2 regions of the Kineococcus halophytocola genome follow, and region 1 is predicted to be linked to the other one. Evidence: predicted binding sites of a transcription regulator. Region 1 holds the regulator's gene; the other holds the start of a gene.

Region 1 (10,740 bases):
CCCCGTCGCCCCCGAGAGGGTCCGCACCAGCACGGCCGCGGCGTCCGGGTAGTCGCTGCCGGCGAGGTAGTGCGGGACGTGCGCCAGCACCGAGAGCACGTCCCGCCCGGCCTGGGAGCCGCGCAGGTGCAGCAGCGCCGAGGCGTGCCCGGGGACCTGGGCCTGCAGGTCCCACGTCCGGTAGCCCTCCAGCAGTTCCGGGCGGCTCGCGGCGGCGGTGACCCCGGAGGGGCGGGTGTGCGGGACCGCGGTGGGGGCCGCGGACACCACGGTCACCAGACCGACGCCGAGCTCGTCGACGATGCGCCACACCGCCGCGCAGAAGCGTTCCCACTGCACGTCCGGCTCGGGACCGGACAGCAGGAGCAGCGAGGACCCCTCCTCGTCGAACACCCGCAGCAGGCGCAGGCGGGGTTCCTCGACCTCGAGCCAGTCCTGCCCGCCGAAGGTCATCGTGGGGCGGCGGGCCCGGTAGTCGTGGAGCTGGTCGACGTCGAAGGTGGCGACCACCTCGTGCCGGCACACGTCCAGCAGGTGCTCCACGGTCTGCCGCACCGCGGCACCGGCGTCGACGAAACCCGACAGGGCGACGACCAGCGGGGGTTCGGTGAGGGCGGGGCGTTCGCCCTCGTAGGAGTAGAGGGAGCCCGGATCCAGCATCCCTCCATCATCCCCGGGCCCGCGGCGGGCCCGGCGGGCAGGGTCAGCCGCCGGTGGGGACCGGCCGTCCCTGGTCCGCGGCGACGACGCCGAGACCGGCCTCGCGCTCGGCCCGCAGGCGGTCGATGGCCTTCTCGAAGTCGGCCAGGGAGTCGAAGGCCTGGTAGACGGAGGCGAAGCGCAGGTAGGCCACCTCGTCCAGCTCCTGCAGGAACGGCAGGGTGGCCAGGCCGACCTGGTGGGCGTCGATCTCCGCAGCGCCCTGGGCCCGCACGGCCTCCTCGACGCGGTGGGCCAGCAGCGCGATGTCGTCCTCGCTCACGGGCCGGCCCTGGCAGGCCTTGCGCACACCGGAGGCGATCTTGGCGCGGCTGAAGGGTTCGGGGGCACCGGAGCGCTTGAGCACGGTCAGGCTCGCCGTCTCGACGGTGGTGAACCGCTTGGAGCAGTTCGGGCACTGGCGCCGGCGGCGGATCGAGGTGCCGTCGTCGGTGGTGCGGGAGTCCACGACGCGCGAGTCCTCGTGCCGGCAGAACGGGCAGTGCACCGAGACTTCCTCCCCCGCGACCGGTCGAGTCATGTGGCCCAGCCTCGACCGTACGTCGCGACGGGTGTCCGCAGCAACACGGCCCCGCGGGTGGGCGCCACGGTCAGGGCCGGCCGGGCCGGCCGGGCATCGTGAGGCGCTGACCGGCCTGCAGGGTCATGGACGGCAGGCCGTTGAGCTCGACGATGTCGCCGGCGACCTCGCGCCAGTCCTCCTGCGGCGCCCACTGCGCGGCGATGGCCGACAGCGTCTGGCCCGGCGCGACCGTGAGGACGATGGGCGCCGGCGCCCGGTCGGCCCCGGCCGAGGCGCCGGTGAAGGTCCCCGTGACCGCGACCACCGCCCCGGTCAGGGCCGTGGCGGCGGTGCAGGTGATGAGCAGGCGACCCCGGCGGGTCAGGCGCAGGGGGCGAGGGGCCGGGCGCTGCGCGGCGGGACGGGTGCACCGCCGGGCCCGCCGCGCGCAGCGGCGGGCGGGGGACGGGGTGAGGGGGGACGGGACGAGGGTGGACGGGGCGAGGGCGGTGGTGCTCACGGACGTGGACCTCCATCTCGGTGGCGCCGCGGATCGAACGGGTGTTCGACCGGGCGGGGTCTGTTCTACCACCGTTCGAACAGCGGGTCGCAACCCCCGCGGTGCGGGGTGACGGGGACGGACGGTGCCACCGGCCACCGACACACGCCGCCACCTGCGACGACGCACCCCGGGCCCGCCGAGGACACGCCGGTTCGAACACCTGTTTGATCGATCCGGGTGCACTGGCTACCGTGGCCGCCACCGGAGGACTTCCCCGATCCGGGTGAACGGCAGACAGGAGAAGGACGTGGCCGACGCGCTGGACGGAACGACGGACGCAGCGAGCGAGGACCCCGGCACCCTCGGGACGGTCCACGAGTTCCCCGACGCCCCCGTGGTCCGCGACGGGCTCACCGCGCGTCAGCGCCGCGTGCTGCACGCCATCAAGGACTGCGTCGACCAGCGCGGCTACCCGCCGAGCATGCGTGAGATCGGCCAGGCCGTCGGCCTGACGAGCCCGAGCAGCGTGGCGCACCAGGTGAAGACGCTGGAGAAGATGGGGTACCTGCGCAAGGACCCGCGCCGGCCCCGCACCCTCGAGGTCGTCTCCCCCGCCCCGCAGTTCGGCTGGGGCCTCATCTCCGGTCTGGACGCGACGACCGGCGACGGCCGCCCCACCCCGGCCTACGTCCCGCTCGTCGGCCGCATCGCCGCCGGCGGGCCGATCCTGGCCGAGGAGCTCGTCGAGGAGGTCTTCCCGCTGCCCACCCAGCTCATCGGGACCGGGGAGCACTTCATGCTGCGGGTCGTGGGCGAGTCGATGATCGACGCCGCCATCTGCGACGGCGACTGGGTCGTGGTGCGCCAGCAGCCGACGGCCGAGAACGGGGACGTCGTGGCCGCCATGATCGACGGCGAGGCGACGGTGAAGGTGCTGCAGCGCAAGGACGGCCACGTCAAGCTGCTGCCCCGCAACCCGCTGTTCGACCCCATCGACGGCGACGAGGCCACGATCCTCGGCAAGGTCACCGCGGTCCTGCGCAGCCTCTGACCGCACGCACCCCCGGTGAGGGGTCGGCGCAGACGGGTCAGCGGACGGGCTGCACCAGCTCGACCGCGGCCTCGATCGCCAGCCGGGGCGAGGTGAGCACCGGCACGTGCAGGTCGCGCAGCAACGGCGCCGCGTCGACCATGCTCGCCTGGGCCAGCACGACGACGTCCACGGGCGGGTCCAGCGACAGCACCGCCCGGCGCACCGCCTCGGCCACCCCCGTGGTGTACGTCAGCAGGTCGCCGTCCTCGAAGGCCGCCCAGGTGTCGGTGCACCGGACCTCGACGAACTCCACCGCCCGCCCGGTGCTGTCGGCGCACTCGTGCAGCAGCGGCATCAGGGTGGCCGCGGCCTCGTCGAGGGAGGCCACCACCGCCACCCGCCGCCCGGCGAGCACGGCGGCCTCGGCCATCGGGCGGTCGACGCGCACGACCCGCAGCCCCATCCCGGCACCGACCTGCTTGGCCGTGGGGCCCAGGGTCGAGCAGGTGCAGACGACGACGTCGGCGCCCTCGGCCACGAGCCGGCGCAGCCGGTCCGCGAGCGCCGGGCGGACGCTGTCGGGTCCGCCCGTGCGGGCCGCGGTCAGCAGACCGGTGTCGACCAGGTGACGCCCGGCAACGGTGTCGTCGCGCTCGGTCAGGAGATCACTGAACGTGCGCACGTGCGCGTGCGCGGAGTGGAAGAAGCCGACGGTGGCCACGCACCGAGCATGCCACGACGTGCCCGCCCCGGCGCCAGAGAACGCGGGTCCCTCACCCGCTCAGCCTCCGCAGGGCGGCCAGGACGGTGTCCGTGGACGTCGTGGACCAGAAGTCGGGCAGGGACTCCCGCAGGAAGCCGCCGTAGCGGGCCGTGGCCAGCCGGGAGTCGAGCACCGCCACGACACCCTTGTCCCCCGCGGCCCGGATGAGCCGGCCCGCGCCCTGGGCGAGCCGCACGGCGGCGTGCGAGACCGAGACCGTGAGGAACCCGTTGCCCCCCGCGGCGTCCACGGCCCGCGACCGGGCCGACATCAGCGGGTCGTCCGGGCGCGGGAAGGGGATGCGGTCGACGACGACCAGGGAGCAGCTGTCCCCCGGCACGTCCACGCCCTGCCACAGCGACAGGGTGCCGAACAGGGACGTGGCGGGGTCCTCGGTGAAGTCCCGCACCAGCTTGGGCAGCCGGTCCTCCCCCTGGCACAGCACGGGCGTGCCGAGCCGCTCGCGCAGCGCCTGCGCGGCCTCCTCGGCGGCCCGGCGGGAGGAGAACAGCCCCAGGGTGCGCCCGCCGGCGGCCTCCACGAGCGCGGCCAGCTCGTCCAGGGCCGCCTCCCCGGCGCCCGCGCGCCCCGGCGGGGGCAGGTGGCGGGCGACGTAGAGGATCCCCTGCCGGGGGTAGTCGAAGGGGCTGCCCACGTCGAGACCGGTCCACCCGGTGGCCGAGCCCTTCTGCCCCCTGAGGCCGAAGGCGCCCGCGACGGGGTCGAAGGACCCCCCGAGGGTGAGGGTGGCCGACGTCGCGACCACGGTCCGCTCGGTGAACAGCCGCTCGCGCAGCAGGCCGGCGACGGACAGCGGGGCGATGTGCAGGGAGGGGGCGCGCGAGGCCGGGCCGTAGCCGGCGGTCACCCAGGCCACGTCGAAGCTGTCCCGGGCCCCCCGGCCCACGTCGGCGGCCAGCCGCTCGGCCACGGAGAAGACCTCCTGGACCGAGGCGCGCGCCAGGTGGCGGGCTCCGCGCGACTCCGGGTCCTCCTCCTTGCCGGCGCCCTCCGAGGCGTCCTTGAGGTCGGTCAGCCCCTGGCGGGCGGCGTCGCGGACGGCGACGACGGCCTCGGCCAGGGCGTCCGGCCACCGGTCCAGGCGCCCGGGCGGGGCCTGCTCGAGCGCGGCCTCCAGGGCCACGGAGGCGTCGTCCAGGGCCTCGGAGACGATCCCGGCGCTGCGCCGCAACCGGCGGGAGGCGGCGTGCAGGACCGCGGCGGACAGCTCGGCGGTCGCGACGGCCGTGACGCGGTCGGCGAGCTCGTGGGCCTCGTCGACGACGAGGACATCGTGCTCGGGCAGCAGCAGGCCGCTGTTCTCCATCGCGTCGATGGCGGTCATGGCGTGGTTGGTGACGACGACGTCGACCTGGCGGGCGCGGGCGCGCACCTGCTCGGAGAAGCACTCCGCGGCCACCGGGCAGCGCTGGGCGCCCAGGCACTCCCGGGCCGAGACCGAGACCTGCCGCCAGGCGCGGTCGCTGACGCCGGGGTCGAGGTCGTCGCGGTCGCCGGTGCTCGTCGTGGCCGCCCACTCGCGCAGCCGGACCACCTCGCGCCCGAGGCGGCCGGTGTCCCCCGCGCCCTCGCCGGTGGGCGCGGCGACGTCGAACAGCGCGCCCTCGTCGCTGGGGAACCCGCCGTCGAGCTTGTTGCGGCACAGGTAGTTGGCCCGGCCCTTGAGCAGTTCCCACGTCGGTTCGCGGTGCAGGGCCGGGGCGATGGCCTGGGCCAGCCGCGGCAGGTCCCGCTCGACGACCTGGGCCTGCAGGGCGAGCGTGGCCGTGGTGACCACGACGCGGCGGTCGGTGTGCACGGCGTGGGCGACGGCGGGCACGAGGTAGGCCATCGACTTGCCCGTCCCGGTGCCGGCCTGCACGAGCAGGTGCCGCCGGGCGCGGATCGCGTCGGTGACGGCCTGCGCCATCCGCACCTGACCCTCGCGCCGCTGCCCCCCGAGGACGGCGACGACCTGGTCCAGCAGCGCCGCGGCCTCGGGCCCGTCCACGTCCCCGAGCTGGTCCCCCGGCTGGTCCCCCGGCTGGTCCCCCGGCTGGTCCCCCGGCTGGTCCCCCGGCTGGTCCTGGACGTCGACGACGGGGGTGGGGGGTCCGGCTGTCGTGCTCACCGGGCCATCCTCCCCCGCGGCTCCGACACGGCCGACCACCCGTCCACAGCACGACGCCGCCCCCACCGCAGTGGGGACGGCGTCGACCGTGCGGGGGGACGGCGGTGCTCAGGCGGTGCTCAGGCGGTCCGGGTCATCCGGTACCGCTCCAGCTCGGCCGCCAGGCGCGGGCGGACGCGCGCCAGCAACCGGGTGCCGTCGGCGGTGTGCTCCTCGTCGAGGACCTGCCCGGTGGTGTGGACCCGGTGGACCAGGTCACCCCGGTCGTAGGGCACGCACACCTCCAGCTCGACGTCGGGCACGGGCAGCTGCTCGGCGATGCGCGCCAGCAGCTCCTCGATCCCGGCCCCGGTGCGCGCCGAGACCGCGACGGCGTTCTTCTCCCGGCGCAGCAGCCGGTCCAGGACCTCCGGGTCGGCCACGTCGGCCTTGTTGACGGCCACGAGCTCGGCGACGGGGCTCGCCCCGCGCTCGGCGTACAGATCCGCCAGCACACCGCGGACGGCCGCGAGCTGACCCTCGGGGTCGGGGTGGGACCCGTCGACCACGTGCAGGACCAGGTCGGACTCGGCGACCTCCTCCAGCGTGGAGCGGAACGCCTCGACGAGCTGGTGCGGCAGCGAGCGGACGAACCCGACGGTGTCGGCCAGCGTGTAGGGCCGTCCCTCAGGGGTCTGCGCGCGCCGGACCGTGGGGTCCAGCGTCGCGAACAGGGCGTTCTCGACGAGCACCCCGGCCCCGGTGAGGCGGTTGAGCAGCGAGCTCTTTCCGGCGTTGGTGTACCCGGCGATGGACACCGACGGCACGGCGCGGGCGTGCCGCAGCGAGCGCTTCTCGACGCGGGCGGTGCCCATGCCCTTGATCTCCCGGCGCAGCTTGGCCATCCGGCCGCGGATGCGGCGGCGGTCCAGCTCGATCTTCGTCTCACCGGGACCGCGCGAGCCGATCCCGGCACCGCCGGCGACCCGGCCACCGGCCTGGCGGGACATCGACTCACCCCACCCGCGCAGGCGCGGGAGCAGGTACTCCAGCTGGGCGAGCTCGACCTGGGCCTTGCCCTCCCGGCTCTTGGCGTGCTGGGCGAAGATGTCGAGGATGACGGCCGTCCGGTCGACGACCTTCACCTTGACGATGTCCTCCAGGCCGCGGCGCTGGGAGGCCGACAGCTCCCCGTCGCAGACCACGGTGTCGGCGCCCTCGGCGGCGACGAGCTCGGCGAGCGCCTCCGCCTTGCCGGAGCCGAGGTAGGTCGCGACATCGGGGGTGGATCGGCGCTGCAGGACACCGGCGAGGACGTCCGAGCCGGCCGTCGCGGCGAGGGCGGACAGCTCCTGGAGGGAGACCTCCGCCTCGGCCCGGTTGGAGTCGGCGCTGGACCACACCCCGGCCAGCACGACCCGTTCCAGCCGCAGCTGGCGGTACTCGACCTCGGTGACGTCGGACAGCTCGGTGGACAGGCCCGCCGCGCGGCGCAGGGCGCGGCGGTCGGCGAGGTCGAGCTGGTCGCCGTCCCACGCGGTGTGACCGTCGGTGTGCGCGTCGCCGTCGTCGGACGCCTCCTGCGCCACCCCGTCCCGCGAGTCCCCGTGACCGCGCAGGATGCGGGCGATGGCCCGGTCGAACTCCTGGTCGCGCTCGGTGGCGCGTTCGTCGTGGGTGGGGCCCGTCGTGGGTTCCGTCGACTGCTCCGTCGCGGAGACGTGGCGCTGGTTCATGGACCTCCTCGGTCGGTCTGCCGGTGCTCCTGAGTGGTGCACCCAGCGTCTCAGTCAACGACCGGAAGGGCACCGGTATTTCGTCGTCGTGTCCCGCTCGTGCCCCGCTCGGGTCGTGGCCGGGGGTCCCCGGCGGGCCTAGGCTTGCCCGTCGTGCCCGAGCCCCAGCCCGCCCCCGACCACTACTTCACCGCCCGGCCCGCCACGGCCGACGAGCGCCGCGAGCTGACCGTCCACCTCGCCGGGCGCGACGTCACGGTGACCACGGCGCGGGGCGTGTTCAGCGGCGACCGGCTCGACAAGGGCACGGCCGTCCTGCTGCCGCTGCTCCAGGACGACCCGGGCGCGGCGGACCGCACCGGGGACGTCCTGGACCTGGGCTGCGGCTGGGGGCCGGTCGCCCTGAGCCTGGCGCTGACCCGGCCCCGGCAGGTCGTGCACGCCGTCGACGTCAACGAGCGGGCGCTGGACCTGGTGCGGCGCAACGCCGACCGGCTCGGCGTCGAGGTCCGCGCGAGCCTGCCCGACGCGGTGGACCCCGACCTGCGCTTCACCGAGATCTGGTCGAACCCGCCGATCCGCATCGGCAAGGAGGCCCTGCACGCGCTGCTGCTGCAGTGGCTGCCGCGGCTGGCCCCCGGCGGCCGGGCGCACCTGGTGGTGCAGAAGAACCTCGGCGCGGACTCCCTGCAGGCCTGGCTGGGCTCCGGCGTGCTGCCGGGGACGCGGACCGAGCGGGCGACGACGGCCAAGGGGTTCCGCGTGCTGACGGTCAGCCGGGAAGCGTGACGGTCCCCGTCGCGACGAGCCGGGCCGGGCCGGACAGCCACACGGTGCCCTCGGTGAGCGTGGACCCGGCCGCCACCGTCACGACGAGCCGGCCCCCGGGCACGCGGACCCGCCACACGCCGGGCGCGCCCTCCCCGGCCCACGCCCGCGTCGCCAGCACCGCCGCGCAGGCCCCGGTGCCGCACGAGCGCGTCTCCCCCGAGCCGCGCTCGTGCACGCGCATGGACACGTCGCCGATGTCGGCGTCGCCGTCGCCGTTGACGTCGATGGCGTCCACGGGGACGACGAGCTCGACGTTCGTGCCGTGCGGCGGCTCCGGTTGCACCTGCGGAGCGCGGGTCAGGTCGGCCGAGGCGAGCTCGTCCTCGTCGGGCAGGGCCACGACGGTGTGCGGGTTGCCGAGGTCGACCGACAGCGCCGGGCGGGCCACCCCGTCCAGGCCCTCGACGTGCACGAGCGCGTCGGAGCCGTCGACCAGGGCCCGGCGGCCGCCGGTGAGGTGCCACGGCCCCAGGTCGGCGGTCCAGCTGCCCTCGCCCTCCCGGCGCAGCCGCTTGACCCCGGCGCGGGTGGCGACGGCGAACCACTCCCCGGTCGCGGCCGCCTCGGGCAGCAGACCCTGCTGCAGGAGGAACTCGGCGAACACCCGGACCCCGTTGCCGCACATCTCGGCGACCGAGCCGTCGGCGTTGCGGTAGTCCATGAACCACTCGGCCTGCTCGGCCCACTGCGCCGCAGCGGGTTCGGCGGCGCTGCGCACGGCGCGCACGAGGCCGTCGGCCCCGATCCCGGCCCGTCGGTCGCACAGCCACGCCACGACGTCGGCGCCCGGGTCCCAGGTGCCGTCGGCGTCGGCGACCAGCACGAAGTCGTTCTCGGTGCCGTGGCCCTTGGTGAAGGTGATCTCGCTGGTCACGCGGGCGATGCTACGGGCAGCAGGTCCAGCACCCGCCGGGCCAGGTCCTCGGGGTCGGTGCCGTCGGGGGCGGGCAGCCAGTGCACGCGCGGGTCGCGACGGAACCAGGCGTCCTGCTTGCGGGCGAAGCGGCGCGTGAGCCGGGCGGTGAGCTCGCGGGCCTGCTCCAGCGTCGTGAGCCCGTCGAGGGCGTCCAGGACCTGCGCGTACCCGAGCGCGCGGCCGGCGGTGCGCCCCTGGCGCAACCCCCGCCCCTCCAGGGCGCGGACCTCCTCGACGAGCCCGGCGGCCCACATCCGGTCCACGCGGGCGTCGATGCGGGCCACGAGCTGCTCGCGGGGCACGACCAGGCCGACCTGGACGGTGGGGCGCCGGTAGGTCTGCTCCGGCAGCGAGGCGGCGAAGGGCTCGCCGGTGATCTCCCCGACCTCCAGGGCCCGCACGACGCGGCGGCCGTTGGAGGGCAGGATCACGGCCGCGGCGGCGGGGTCGCGTCCGGCCAGGACGGCGTGCAGCGCCTGGGGCCCGACCCGTTCCAGCTCGGCCTCCCACCGGGCCCGGACGTCCGGGTCCTTGCCGGGGAAGCGCAGGTCGTCCAGGGCGGCGCGGACGTACAGCCCCGAGCCGCCGACGAGGACCGGCACCCCGCCCCGGGCGGTGACGTCCTCGAACGCGTCGTGCGCCCAGCCCTGGAAGACGGCGACCTCGGCGGTCTGGGTGACGTCCAGGACGTCGAGGAGGTGGTGCGCCACCCCGCGGCGCTCGGCGGGGGTGATCTTCGCGGTGCCGACGTCCATGCCCCGGTAGAACTGCAGGGCGTCGGCGTTGACCACCTCCCCCGGCGTCCCGGTGCGCCCGGCCAGCAGCCGCGCGAGCGCCACCCCGACGTCGGACTTGCCCGAGGCGGTCGGCCCCACGAGCGCGACCACCGGCGGGCGCTCGTGCGACGGCGGGCCGGGCGGGGGAACGTTCGAGTGGCCCACCGCGTCATCGTGGCAGAGCATCGGGCACTATCCGGAGCACCCCACCACCGCACGACCAGGGAGGACGCCGTGGGCACCATGAACTACCTCAAGGGCAAGATCGGTGAGGCCACCGACCAGGCCCTGCACCTCGCCGACCAGGCGCGCGGCCGGGCCGGGTCCTTCGCCGCCGAGCACTCCGACCGCGCGGGCGGCGCCATCGGCAAGGCCGGTGAGTTCGTCAACAGCCGCACCGACGGCCGGTTCGCCGGTCAGGTCACCAGGGTCAGCGACCTGGCCCGCCGGGGCGTCGACCTCGCGGCCGACCAGGCCCCGCCGTCCAGCCTGCCCGAGGGAGGCACCCCGATGCGCGGGGGCGTCAGCTCCGACGGCACCACGATGAGAGGACCCGTGCGATGACGACGACGACGATGACGATCCCGACCCCACCGCCCACCCCGACCCCGCCGAGCCCGGTGCCCAGCCCCGGTCAGCCCGGTGAGCCGCCGCTGCCCGACCCCGGGCCCACGCCCGGTCCGGACCCGGTGCCGGACCCCGCGACGCCGCCGGCGAAGTAGGGGCGCCGGTTCAGAGCGCGCGGCGCAGGGACGGCATCCCCAGCCCCACCGCGCGCGGCCCGTCCTGGACCTCCGGTTCGGGGCGGGCCTGCCGGGCCTCCCACGCGTCCCCGGCGCGGGTGCGGCGCA
Region 2 (10,740 bases), on a different contig from region 1:
GGGCAGGGCGTGCAGGAAGGCGACCGTCTGGGCGTGCGGGACGACCAGCAGCCCGTCGGGCTTGGCCCCGCCGGAGGCGAGCTTGGCGACGAACTTCGTCGAGGCCACCCCGACCGAGCAGGTGATGCCCTGCTCGTCGGCGACCCGGTCGCGCAGCAGCTCCCCGATCCGGGTGGGGCTGCCGAGCCGGCGGACCGCCCCGGACACGTCGAGGAAGGCCTCGTCGAGGCTGAGGGGTTCGACGAGGGGCGTGACCGAGCGGAACACCTCCATGACCCCGGCGGAGATCCGCGCGTAGTCCTCGTGGTGGGGCACCAGGACGGTCGCGGGCGGGCACAGCCGGCGGGCGCGGGCCATCGGCATCGCCGCGTGCACGCCGTACCGGCGGGCCTCGTAGGTGGCCGACAGCACGACCCCGCGCTCGCCACCGCCGACGATGACGGGGGTGCCGGCCAGGTCGGGCCGGCGCAGCAGCTCGACCGAGGCGTAGAACGCGTCCATGTCGACGTGCAGCACCGTGCACCCGGTGTCGTCGTCGTCCAGGCCCCAGCCGCCGGCATCGGGGCGCACCAGCTGCCGGCGGCTCACCGGCCACCGCCCCGGGCCACCGGTGCGGCGGGCCCGGCGGTGCGGTCAGCGGGTGGCGTGCAGGTGCAGGTGCCCGGCCAGGTCCAGCAGTTCCCCGGTGCCCGCGGCCCGCGACTCCAGCTCGCGCAGCAGCGCCAGGGCGTCGTCGGACTCGGTGACGGTCGAGGGCACGACGTCGCTGAACGTGCGGGTGCCGTCGACCGCGGTGACGGTGAAGCCGTTCTCCTCGACCAGCGCCGTGGCGCCGGCCCGGTCGAACCGGCGGCGCAGCGGGTCGCTCGGGCCCCAGCGGTGCTCCTCGGTGGACAGGACGTGCAGAGCCTGCCCGAGCTGACCGGCCAGGGCGCGGGCCAGGACGCTGGCCGGCCATTGCGCGACGAGGAGGCTGAGCCGGCCCCCCGGACGCAGGGTCTCGTGGGCGGCGCGGACGGCGGCGGCGGGGTCCTCGACCACCTCCAGGACGCCGTGGCACAGGAGCACGTCGACGCTGCCGGGGGCCAGGAGGGCGGACAGCTCGGTCGCGTCGCCCTGCAGCGGGCGGACCCGGTCGGACAGGCCGGCCTCGACGGTGCGCCGTTCCAGCGCGGCGAGCGCGTCGGGCGAAGGGTCGACGACCACGACGCGGTGCCCCAGGGCCGCCACGCGCACGGCCAGGCCACCGGTGCCACCGCCGAGGTCGACGACGGTGAGCTCCGGGGCACCCAGGTCCGCGCTCGCGGCGGCGAGCAGGCGCTGGACCCCCTCCCAGAGGACCGTCGACGTGCGGGGGCGGCCGCGTTCCTTCGCCACTGGTTCCTCCAGCCTCGTGCGGGTCCTCGTGCTGCGCGCCTCCACCCTAGACACCCCGTGCCGGCCCGTCCGTGCACCACCGCCGTCACCGTCCCGAACTGCCGGAGCTGGAGTGCCAGACCTTGCGCCCGGGGACGCCGTCGGACGGCGGCCCGGCCGGGGCCCGGCCGATGGACCGGGAGTTGCGGCTGTCCTCCCCCGCCGGGGCGAGGTCGGCGTACGGCGACTGCCGGAAGCCGCTGGCGTGCACGAGGACGCGCCGCCGGTCCGGCCCGCCGTCCGCCGGCCCGGGTTGTTCGGGTCCCCCGGGTTCCCCGGGGGACGGGTGCACGGGCGGGTGCGTGGGAGGGGAGGCCACGACGGGCCGGCTGGACCGGCTCGCGGCCGCGCCCCGCGTCGCGGCGCGAGAGTACCGCGGGTCCGGGGCGGTGGCGAGGACCTCGTGCACGGCCTCGACCCCGCCGGCCGTCCAGGTGTCCCACAGCGCGGGCAGTTCCCAGGCGCCGGTGGCCCGCAGCGACACCCCGCGCGGGCCGGTCCGGCGCAGGACGCCCCGCACCAGCAGGAGCCAGGAGCGGAACACCGTCGCGGCGTAGGGCCCCTGGACGTCCTCGAAGAAGGTGGCGTCCAGCGGCCCGGTGGTGTCGTCGAGGGTGAGGAAGACGACCCGGCGCCCGGAGCGGACCGGCGGGGTCTGGGTCGCGACCTTCACCCCGGCGACGAGGAGCTCGGCGCGGCTGCGCCGGGAACGCAGGTCCCGGGCGGGGGTGACCCGCAGCGCCCGCAGCAGCGGGGTGTAGAAGTCGACGACGTGGGCGCTGGCGTCCAGCCCGAGCACGTCCAGCTCGGCGCGGACCCGCTCGGGCCCGGTCATCTCGGGCAGCCCGCTGAGCGTGACCTCCTCGAGGGCGTCGCCGAGGTCGAGGGCCAGCTGCACCGTGCCGGCGGAGCCGGCGACGGGCCGCGCGGCCCGCGACTGGGCGGCCGCGGCCGCCCGGACGTCGAGGTCCCGGCCCTCCGGCCTCCCCTCCGGCCTCCCGCCGACCTGCCGGGGGCTCACGCGGGCGGGCGGGGCACCGGCGGACCGGCTCCAGCGGTCCAGCTCGGCGACCTGCAGCAGCAGGTCGCGCCGGGTGGTCCGGCCGCGCCGCACCGCGGCGTGCCCGGCCCGGCCGACCGGGCGCATCCCGTGCAGGGAGTCCAGCCCACCGGCCAGGACGAGGCGTTCGGCGACCGGTCGGGACGGTCGGGCCCGCTGCCACAGGTCGGCCAGCGACCGGTAGGGCTGACCGGCGACGATGCGTGCCACCTCGGCCGTGGAGATCCCCTTGACGTCGGTGAGCGAGAGGCGGATGCCGAACCCGGTGCCGTCGGCGACCCCGGCGCCGAGCCCGTCGGGGTTGCGCACGCCCCGGCCGCCGAGCCAGGGGTCGCAGGTCCCGGCGCCCCCGGTCGCGTGCCCGGTGACGTGCGGGTCGGGCGGGTCGACCCGCTCCACCCGGTAGGTGTCCCCGGAGTCGTTGACGTCCAGGCCGAGCACGGTGATCCCGAGGTTGCGGGCGTCGTCGAGGATCAGCCGCTTGGGGTACATGCCGGGGTCGTGGGTCAGGACCCCGGCCAGAAACGCCGCCGGGTGGTGGGTCTTGAGCCAGGCCGACTGGTAGGTCGGCAGGGCGAAGGCGGCGGCGTGCGCCTTGCAGAAGCCGAAGGAGGCGAACGCCGTGAGGACGTCCCAGATCCGGTCCACCGTCGCGGCGGGGTAGCCGCGCTCGAGGGCGCGGCGGCGGAACTGCGGTTCCATCTCCTCCTGCCCGCGCCGGGTGCCGAGGTGACGCCGGTACTCGTCGGCCAGGGCGAGGTCGTGGCCGGTCGTGGCCTGGATCAGCTCGATGACCTGCTCGTGGAACACCACGACCCCGCAGGTGGGTTCGAGGACGTGCCTGAGCCGTTCGTCGAGGTACTGCGGCTCGGTCCAGCCCTGTCGGGCCTGGAGGAAGGGCGTGACCATGTCCGACTTCACCGGCCCGGGCCGGAACAGGGAGATGTCGACGATGATGTCGTCGAAGGTCCGGGGCCCGAACTTGCCGACGAGCTCGCGCTGGCCCGGTGACTCGATCTGGAAGCAGCCGAGGGTGCGGGTGGAGCGGATCAGCGCGTAGGTCGCCGGGTCGTCGAGCGGGACCTGGGACCGGTCGTCGAGGTCGACGACGACGTCCTCGACGCGGGCGATCTCCCGCACCGCGTGGGCCATCGCGGACTGCATCCGGATGCCGAGGACGTCGAGCTTGAGCAGCCCCATGTCCTCCACGTCGTCCTTGTCGAACTGGCTCACGGGGAAGCCCTTCCAGCTGGCCTCCACCGGGGTCCGGTCCAGCAGCGCCGGGTTGGACAGCACGACGCCGCAGGGGTGCAGGGCGATGTGGCGCGGGAGGCCGTCGAGGCGTTCGACGAGGTCGAAGAACACGTCGAGACGTTCCTCGCCCAGCCCGCTGCGCCGCAGCTCGGGCAGGTCGGCGACGGCGCTGCGGGCGTCGCGGGCCCGCAGGTGCGGGAACGCGGTGGCGATGGCGTCCACCTCCACCGGGGGCAGGCCCAGCGCCGCCCCGACGTCCCGCACGGCGTGCCGGACCCGGTAGGTGTCCATCATCGACACGCACGTGACGCGGTCGCCGCCGAACCGGTCGAGGACGGCCGCGTAGACGTCCTCGCGGCGGGCGGACTCGACGTCGAGGTCGATGTCGGGCAGCTGGGCGCGCCGCGGGTTGAGGAACCGTTCCATGAGCAGCCGGTGCCCGAGGGGTTCGACGTCGGAGATGCCCAGCAGGTGGTTGACCAGGCTGCCGGCCCCCGAGCCGCGGGCGGCGACCCGCACGTCCATCGCCCGGGTGAGGTCGCAGACGTCGGCGACGGTGAGGAAGTAGCCGGCGAACCCGACCGTGGTGATGGTGTCGAGCTCGTCGTCGAGGCGGCGCCGGACCTTCGCCTCCAGCGTGCGGGCGGCCCCCGGGTAGCGGCGGGCGATCCCCGCCTCGCAGCGTGCGCGCAGGACCGCGTCCTGGTCGGTGTCGCGGGTCAACCCGAGCGCCTCGGGGTCGGGCAGGTGGTGCCTGCCGATGCCGAGGTCGGCCGCCGGGTCCTGCACGGCCCGGTGGGCCAGGGCGGTGGTCGCGGCGAGCAGGTCGGCGGCCGCTGAGGGGTCGCCGGCGGCGTGGGCGACGTCGGCCGCGGTGCGGACCATGTCGGCGGTGGGCAGGAGGTGGCCCTGCCCGCTGAGTCGGTCGGTGTGCCGGGTGTCCAGCGGCACCAGGCGGCGGACGGCGTCGAGCAGGTCGGCCGTCGGAGCGCCCTCGGGCCCGGCGGACCGGGCGGCGGCCGTCAGGACGGCCGGGACCCCGGCGGCACGGGCGAAGGAGAGCATCCGGGCGGCGTGCTCGACGCTGCCGGCCGTTCCCGGCGGGGCGTGGTGGCAGACCACCTCCACGTGCGGGGAGCCGGGCGGCAGCACCGCGCGCCAGCGGCGCAGGACCGCGTGGGCGAGGTCGTCGCGGCGGGCCAGCAGGGCCCGGCCGAGCTCGGACCCCGGCCCCAGCAGGACCGCCAGCGCGGGCCGGCCCTCGGCGCCGGCGGCGTGGGCGCCGACGAGGTCGGGACTGCTGACGGGGGTGCCCCGCACCCCGCCCAGGTGGGTGGCGCTGACCAGCCGGCACAGCGCCGCCCACCCCCGGCCGGCGCCGGCGTCGTCGGCGCCGAGGGCCAGGACGGTGACGCGCGGGAGCCGCGGGTCGACCACCGCACCACCGCGGGCCGGGGCGCGGGAGGCCCTGCGGCGCACCGCGACCGAGGGGTCGGCCCAGGCGGGCAGACCGCCCGCCAGCCCCGTCGGGCGCGTGGCGAGGTCGACCCCGAGGACGGGGGCCAGCCCCGCCTCGCCGCAGGCGCGGACGAACTTCACCGCGCCGTACAGGCCGTCGCGGTCGGTCAGGGCCAGGACCGGCATCCCGAGGTCGGCGGCCCGGGCGACGAGGGCGGTGGGGGTGCAGGTGCCGTACCGCAGGGAGTACCCCGAGGCGACGTGCAGGTGCGGGAACGGTGCTGCGGGTGGTGCGGTGGTCATGGGACGTCCTTCGGAACGCGCCCGTGGGGAAGACCGGGTGGTGCGGGGTTCTGGGCCTGCGCGGGGGCCCGCGCAGGCGGGGTCAGCCGGCGAGCGGTGGCAGGGCGCTGAGCCCGAGCGCGGTCTCGACGACGCGGTGGAACCGCTCGGCGTGGACGAGCAGGTCGTCGGCGGCCGCGGCGTCCACGACCCCGGTGCGGCCGGCCTCGACCGCCGAGCGGGCCGCGGCGGTCGCGGCGAACCGGTCGGCCCACTCCTGCAGGGCCGGGTCGAGGGCGGGCAGCATCTCCCAGACGCTGCGGGGGCCCCCGCTGCGCCGGCCGCGGGCGGGCCGGCCGTGCACGGCGACGATCGCGGCCCCGGCCCGCAGCGCGGCCAGGTGGGCGTGGACGTACCGCTCGGCCGCGTCCTGGGTGCGCAGCGCCGCGACCAGCTCGTCCTCGCAGCGGGCGAGGAGGTCGAGGGCGGCCGTCGTCAGCGGGCGCGGGACGCCCGCAGGGACGGCGACGGTGGTGGACATCGCGTTCTCCTTCAGGTCGTGCGGTCTGGACTGCAGGTCGGGTCGATCGGTGGTCGCCGTCGGCCTCAGTCGCTGACGCGCAGCAGCTGCCAGTCCTCCGACGTCCTGGGGGAAGAGGTACCAGCGACCTCCGACACGGCCGCCGTCCCCGGGGTGACGGCGCGCGCGAGGTCGTAGACGCCGGCCCCGCCGACCCGGCCGACGCTGGCCTCGACGCGGAAGACCTCCCGTTCGAGGTCGCCGACCGTCAGGCCCCGGCGGGCTGGGCGTCCGGCGGGTCCGGGGCCGGCCTCCTCAGCGGCGTCGCCGTGGACGGCGGCCACGGCCGCGTGCTCCCACCAGGCGCTGCGCTCGCGCCAGCGGGAGAGCACCTCGCGCACCACGTAGAGCCGTCCGCGCCAGATGAACTGCACCGGGGCCCGCCCCCCGTCCGCGTCGTCGTAGCGGACGTGCACCTCGTCGGAGAACCGTCGCACCGCGCTCACCCTTCCCCTCTCTCGAGCCGGCACCGCGACGGAGCGCGCGGTGCGGCGAGCCGGGGGAAGCGGCCCGCGAGAACGCACTCGGGGCGCGGCCCGCGGGGCTTCCCCTCCCCCCGGACCGCGCCTCGAGCGGTCTCATCGTGTTCGAACACCGGTTCGAACACATCTCGAAGCTACACCACCGACCTCAGGACACGTCAACGGCGAACCGGGTTGTCCACACGACGCAGAGTCGAGCGCCAGCGACGGAGGGTCAGCAGTCGCGAGGCGTCACCCGGACGGCCCAGCACCTGTCCACAGCAGCCCGTCCAGCGGCTCCGCACGCCTCCCCCGACGTGCGACCGTGCGAGGCGTGACCCCCGCCCGCCCCCTCGTCGCGACCGCCGCCGGACTCGCCCTCGCGGGTCTGCTCGCGAGCTGTTCGAACGCGACCCCGCCGGCCCCGGAACCCGCCGCCCCGGCCACTGCGACGGCCACCGGGGGAACCCGCCACGAGCACGATGCGGGAACGCTCAAGGCGACAAGTAGCCGAACCCCCGCGGCGACCATTTCGCAGCCGCCACCTCCCGCGCGAGACGAACTCATCGATGTGCACGATGAAACCGGCGCCAGCCTCTTTGCAGCATATTTTCTTCGTGTCCTCAACCATGCTCGAGCGACCGGCGACTCCTCGACGCTGCACTCGATTTCGATTGATTCGTGCACCGGGTGCAAATTCTACGCTGACGTTGTCGACGAGTACCAAAAGAGGGGTTACACAACCCCTGAGTTCGTGCTGCAGTTCATCGGTACGAGTGTCGATGCCTGGGACCCTGAATCCGGGTACGCGAGACTCACCGTCACAGTTGACCGACCGGGCTACAGCACATTCGACCGAAGTGGGTCGCTTATTAGTTCCGACGAAGCTGACCCAGGCGCAGAATTTTGGATTGAAGTCGCCTGGCGCGATGAACACTGGATGGTACTGGAGGTCGAATGACCTGGTTCCTCACCCGCCCCTGGGTCCATGTCTTCACACTGGCCTTGCTGACTTTTCTTTTTGTCCTAGCACTCGACACAAGACCCGCGACAGCAGCGAACCCCCCGCAAAACTCGTCTGCGATCGCCACCGACGACAAGGTTTCGATCGGTGCAAGAAGAACCACGAAGCCCACTGCCGCAACACCACAGCAGGGTTCGCGCCAAAAAGAATCCCCGCCCACCACCGTCGTCCGACTCCCCGCCTGCAGCCGCAACGGACCGGAAGCAGGATTCACCGACAACGACTGCAGAGCCTCGCGCAGCAACTGCCCACCCGGCCAAGCGCTCCTCACCACCTGGACCCAGACCGGTGCCGATCCCCGGTGGATCAACCAGGGCTCACGCTGCACGGCCGAGGCCGCGGACGCCGCTCCCGTGGCCCTGCCCGCCGTGACCGTCGCGGACCTGCGACGGGTGGGCCTGCCGGCCAGCCCCGTGCACCTGCAACCGGGCGACGGCCAGGCCCTGCTCAACGTCCCCCTCGTCCTGCGCACCACGGGCGGGACGGTGGTCCGCGACACCACCGTCCTCGGCTTCCCCGTCCGCATCCGCGCCACCCCGTCGAGCTGGACGTGGGACCTGGGCGACGGCACCCGCCTCGGGCCCACGAGCGACCCCGGCCGCCCCTACCCGCAGCAGACCCTCACCCACACCTACACCACCCCCGGGGACCGGGCGGTGACCCTGACGACCACGTGGACCGGGGAGTACACGATCGCCGGGCTGCCCTACCGGCCCATCGAGGGCACGGCCACCACGGTCTCCCCCGGGGTCGGCGTCCACGTCCTCGCCGGGCGCAACGTCCTGACCGTCCCGGACGGCTGACCCGGACGGCTGACCCGGACGGCTGACCCGGACGGCTGACCCGGACGGCTGACCCGGCGGACCACGACGGTGGAACGTCACACCGGCGGGCCGTTCGGCGCGACGGGGGTCGAGAACGGTTCTACGGTGAGGGTGCATGAGGTGGACGGTGCGCCAGGACCCCCCCGAGGGTGGTGCCGTGGCGACCACGCCCGCGAGCACCCACCTCCCCGTGCTGGACGTCCCCGCCGTGGAGAGCACGGCGGAGGCCCTGCTCGACCTCGACGCGGCCGGCGAGGTCGTGGAGGTCCCTCCCACCCTGCGGGGCCCGGCGGAGCTGGCCCGGCACCTGGGGGTCCCCTTGGCCGCGGTGGCGGCCACCGCGGTGCTGCGCACGCGCGAGGACCGGCACCTGTTCGTCATCTCCTCCGCGACGCACCCGCTGGTCGCGCCGGCGCTGGCGGCCGTGCTGTGCGAACCCGAGCTGTTCCGCGGCGACGACGCGGACGTGCTGCGGCGCACCGGTTCGGTCCTGGGCGCGGCCTCCCCGCTGGGTCTGGCCGACCCGCTGCCGACCTTCGTCGACGTCGCCTTGGCCCCCCACCCCGAGGTCTGGGTGCCGGCGGGCCACCCGCACGCGGTCTTCCGCACCCGCTACGACGAGCTCCTGCGCCTGACGGGCGGGCACCCCGTCGAACTGGGGTGACGGGACGGGGATGCCCGAACTGCTCGAGGGGTTCGCCGTCCGGCGGGCCGGGTCGGCCGACCCCGCGGACCCGCTGCTCGTGCTCGTGCACGGGCTGGGTGGCGCCGGGACCGCCTGGTCGCTGCTCGTGCCCCACCTGGCCGCCGACCACCGTCTCCTGCTGCTCGACCTGCCCGGGCACGGTCAGGCCCCGCCGCTCCCCCCGGCCTCGATGACGCCGCGGGCGCTGGGTGAGCGCCTGCGCCGCTTCGCCGCGGCGCAGGGTGGGGGCGTGCACCTCGTGGGTCACTCCCTGGGCGGGTGGGTGACGCTGGAGGCCGCGGCCGGGGACCGGGACGGTGTCGTGGCCGACGTCACGGCGTTCGCCCCGGCGGGCCTGTGGACCACGCCCCGCCGCCGGCCCCCGTTGCTGCCCACCGGCCAGCAGTTCGCCCGGTGGGCCGGCCGGCTGCCACCCCGGGTGGTCACGACCCGGCTCGGTGTCACCCTCGCGCTGGGGGCCACGAGCACCGCGCCCCGCAGCCTGCCCGTCGCGGTGGTCCGGGACGCGCTCAGCGCCATCGCCACCGCCCCCGGGTACGTGGCCGCCGACGCGGGCATCGCGGCGGCCGCCTTCACCCGCGCGTCCGAGGTCACCGTCCCCGTGACCGTGGTGGCCGGCGGGCGCGACCGCGTGCTGCCCCCGTCGTTCTGCCGGCGCGAGGCCGCCCCCGCGCACACGCGGTGGATCGAGTGGCCGGACTGCGGGCACGTCCCGACGTGGGACCACCCGGCCGAGTGCGCCCGGGTGGTGCGCGAGCAGGTGGACGGACCCGACCGCGGATAGCCTCACCGCGTGAGACCCCCCGAACTCGTGACGCTGGACGTCTGGACCGTTGCAGCGCACGATGTTCCGCGCGCCGTGTGGCGGATGGCGGCCGACCGCCGCGCGCTGCGGCGGTTGCCCGGGGCGGGGTTCGCCAAGCTCCTGGGCACCGGGGACGGCACGACCTTCACCGTCCGCGACGCCGATCCGCTGCGCTGGGCGGCCCTGGTGGCGTGGGACCGCGCCGCCGACGCCGACCGCTTCGACACCTCGGCCCCGGCACGGGCCTGGGGCCGGATCGCGCGTGAGCACGCCCAGTTCCGCCTCGCCCCGGCCGGCAGCCGGGGACGGTGGTCCGGGCGCGAACCCTTCGGCCCGGCCCCCCACCCCCCGCAGGACGGGCCCGTCGCCTCCATCACCCGGGCCCGGCTGCGACCGGCGAGGGCGGCCTCGTTCTGGCGGGCGGTGCCGCCGGTGGCCCGGGAGCTGCACACGGTCCCCGGCCTGCGGTGCGCGTTCGGGATCGGGGAGGCGCCGCTGGGCTACCAGGGGACGTTCTCGGTGTGGGACTCCACCGACGCGCTGCGCGGGTTCGCCCACGGGCGGGCCGCCCACCGCGACGTCATGCGGCGCACGCCGACCGAGGGCTGGTACGCCGAGGAGCTGTTCGCCCGGTTCGCGGTGCTGGAGGTCCGCGGCACCCTCGACGGCCGCACCCCGTGACCCCGCCCGGGCCGCCCGGGCCCCGGAGAGCCCGTGTCCGACCCCGCTCCTAGAGTGCTCGACGTGCCCACCTCCTGGTCCCGGACGCTCAGCGGCGCCTTCACGGCCGGGGCCGTGCTGTCCCAGGTCGCCCACCCGCTGCTGCGCGGGGAGAGCCTGCGCCGGACCACGATCGGGTCGGTCGTCACC

The links. The regulator LexA, encoded in region 1, represses DNA repair genes until DNA is damaged. The targets are predictions, from matches to a motif close to TCGAACANNTGTTCGA.
Region 2: the regulator LexA is predicted to act here: its motif matches at 6,638-6,653, upstream of AB2L27_RS04695 (DUF6504 family protein).

Annotation. Positions count from the first base shown of each region.
Region 1 is NZ_JBGFTU010000003.1:82,772-93,511, forward strand. Features, by position in the region: gene AB2L27_RS03345 (proteasome assembly chaperone family protein) at 1-660, opposite strand, end outside; gene nrdR (transcriptional regulator NrdR) at 704-1,207, opposite strand; gene AB2L27_RS03355 (LysM peptidoglycan-binding domain-containing protein) at 1,311-1,742, opposite strand; gene lexA (transcriptional repressor LexA) at 2,032-2,775, shown strand; gene AB2L27_RS03365 (aspartate/glutamate racemase family protein) at 2,813-3,478, opposite strand; gene AB2L27_RS03370 (ATP-dependent DNA helicase) at 3,531-5,531, opposite strand; gene hflX (GTPase HflX) at 5,771-7,366, opposite strand; gene AB2L27_RS03380 (class I SAM-dependent methyltransferase) at 7,520-8,155, shown strand; gene dapF (diaminopimelate epimerase) at 8,139-9,071, opposite strand; gene miaA (tRNA (adenosine(37)-N6)-dimethylallyltransferase MiaA) at 9,068-10,054, opposite strand; gene AB2L27_RS03395 (antitoxin) at 10,133-10,453, shown strand; gene miaB (tRNA (N6-isopentenyl adenosine(37)-C2)-methylthiotransferase MiaB) at 10,622-10,740, opposite strand, start outside.
Region 2 is NZ_JBGFTU010000004.1:123,892-134,631, reverse strand. Features, by position in the region: gene dinB (DNA polymerase IV) at 1-588, opposite strand, end outside; gene AB2L27_RS04710 (methyltransferase domain-containing protein) at 634-1,377, opposite strand; gene AB2L27_RS04705 (DNA polymerase III subunit alpha) at 1,463-5,491, opposite strand; gene AB2L27_RS04700 (SAV_6107 family HEPN domain-containing protein) at 5,574-6,011, opposite strand; gene AB2L27_RS04695 (DUF6504 family protein) at 6,077-6,496, opposite strand; gene AB2L27_RS04690 (DUF6318 family protein) at 6,846-7,472, shown strand; gene AB2L27_RS04685 (PKD domain-containing protein) at 7,889-8,338, shown strand; gene AB2L27_RS04680 (aminoacyl-tRNA deacylase) at 8,517-9,023, shown strand; gene AB2L27_RS04675 (alpha/beta fold hydrolase) at 9,034-9,849, shown strand; gene AB2L27_RS04670 (monooxygenase) at 9,859-10,551, shown strand; gene AB2L27_RS04665 (carotenoid biosynthesis protein) at 10,615-10,740, shown strand, end outside.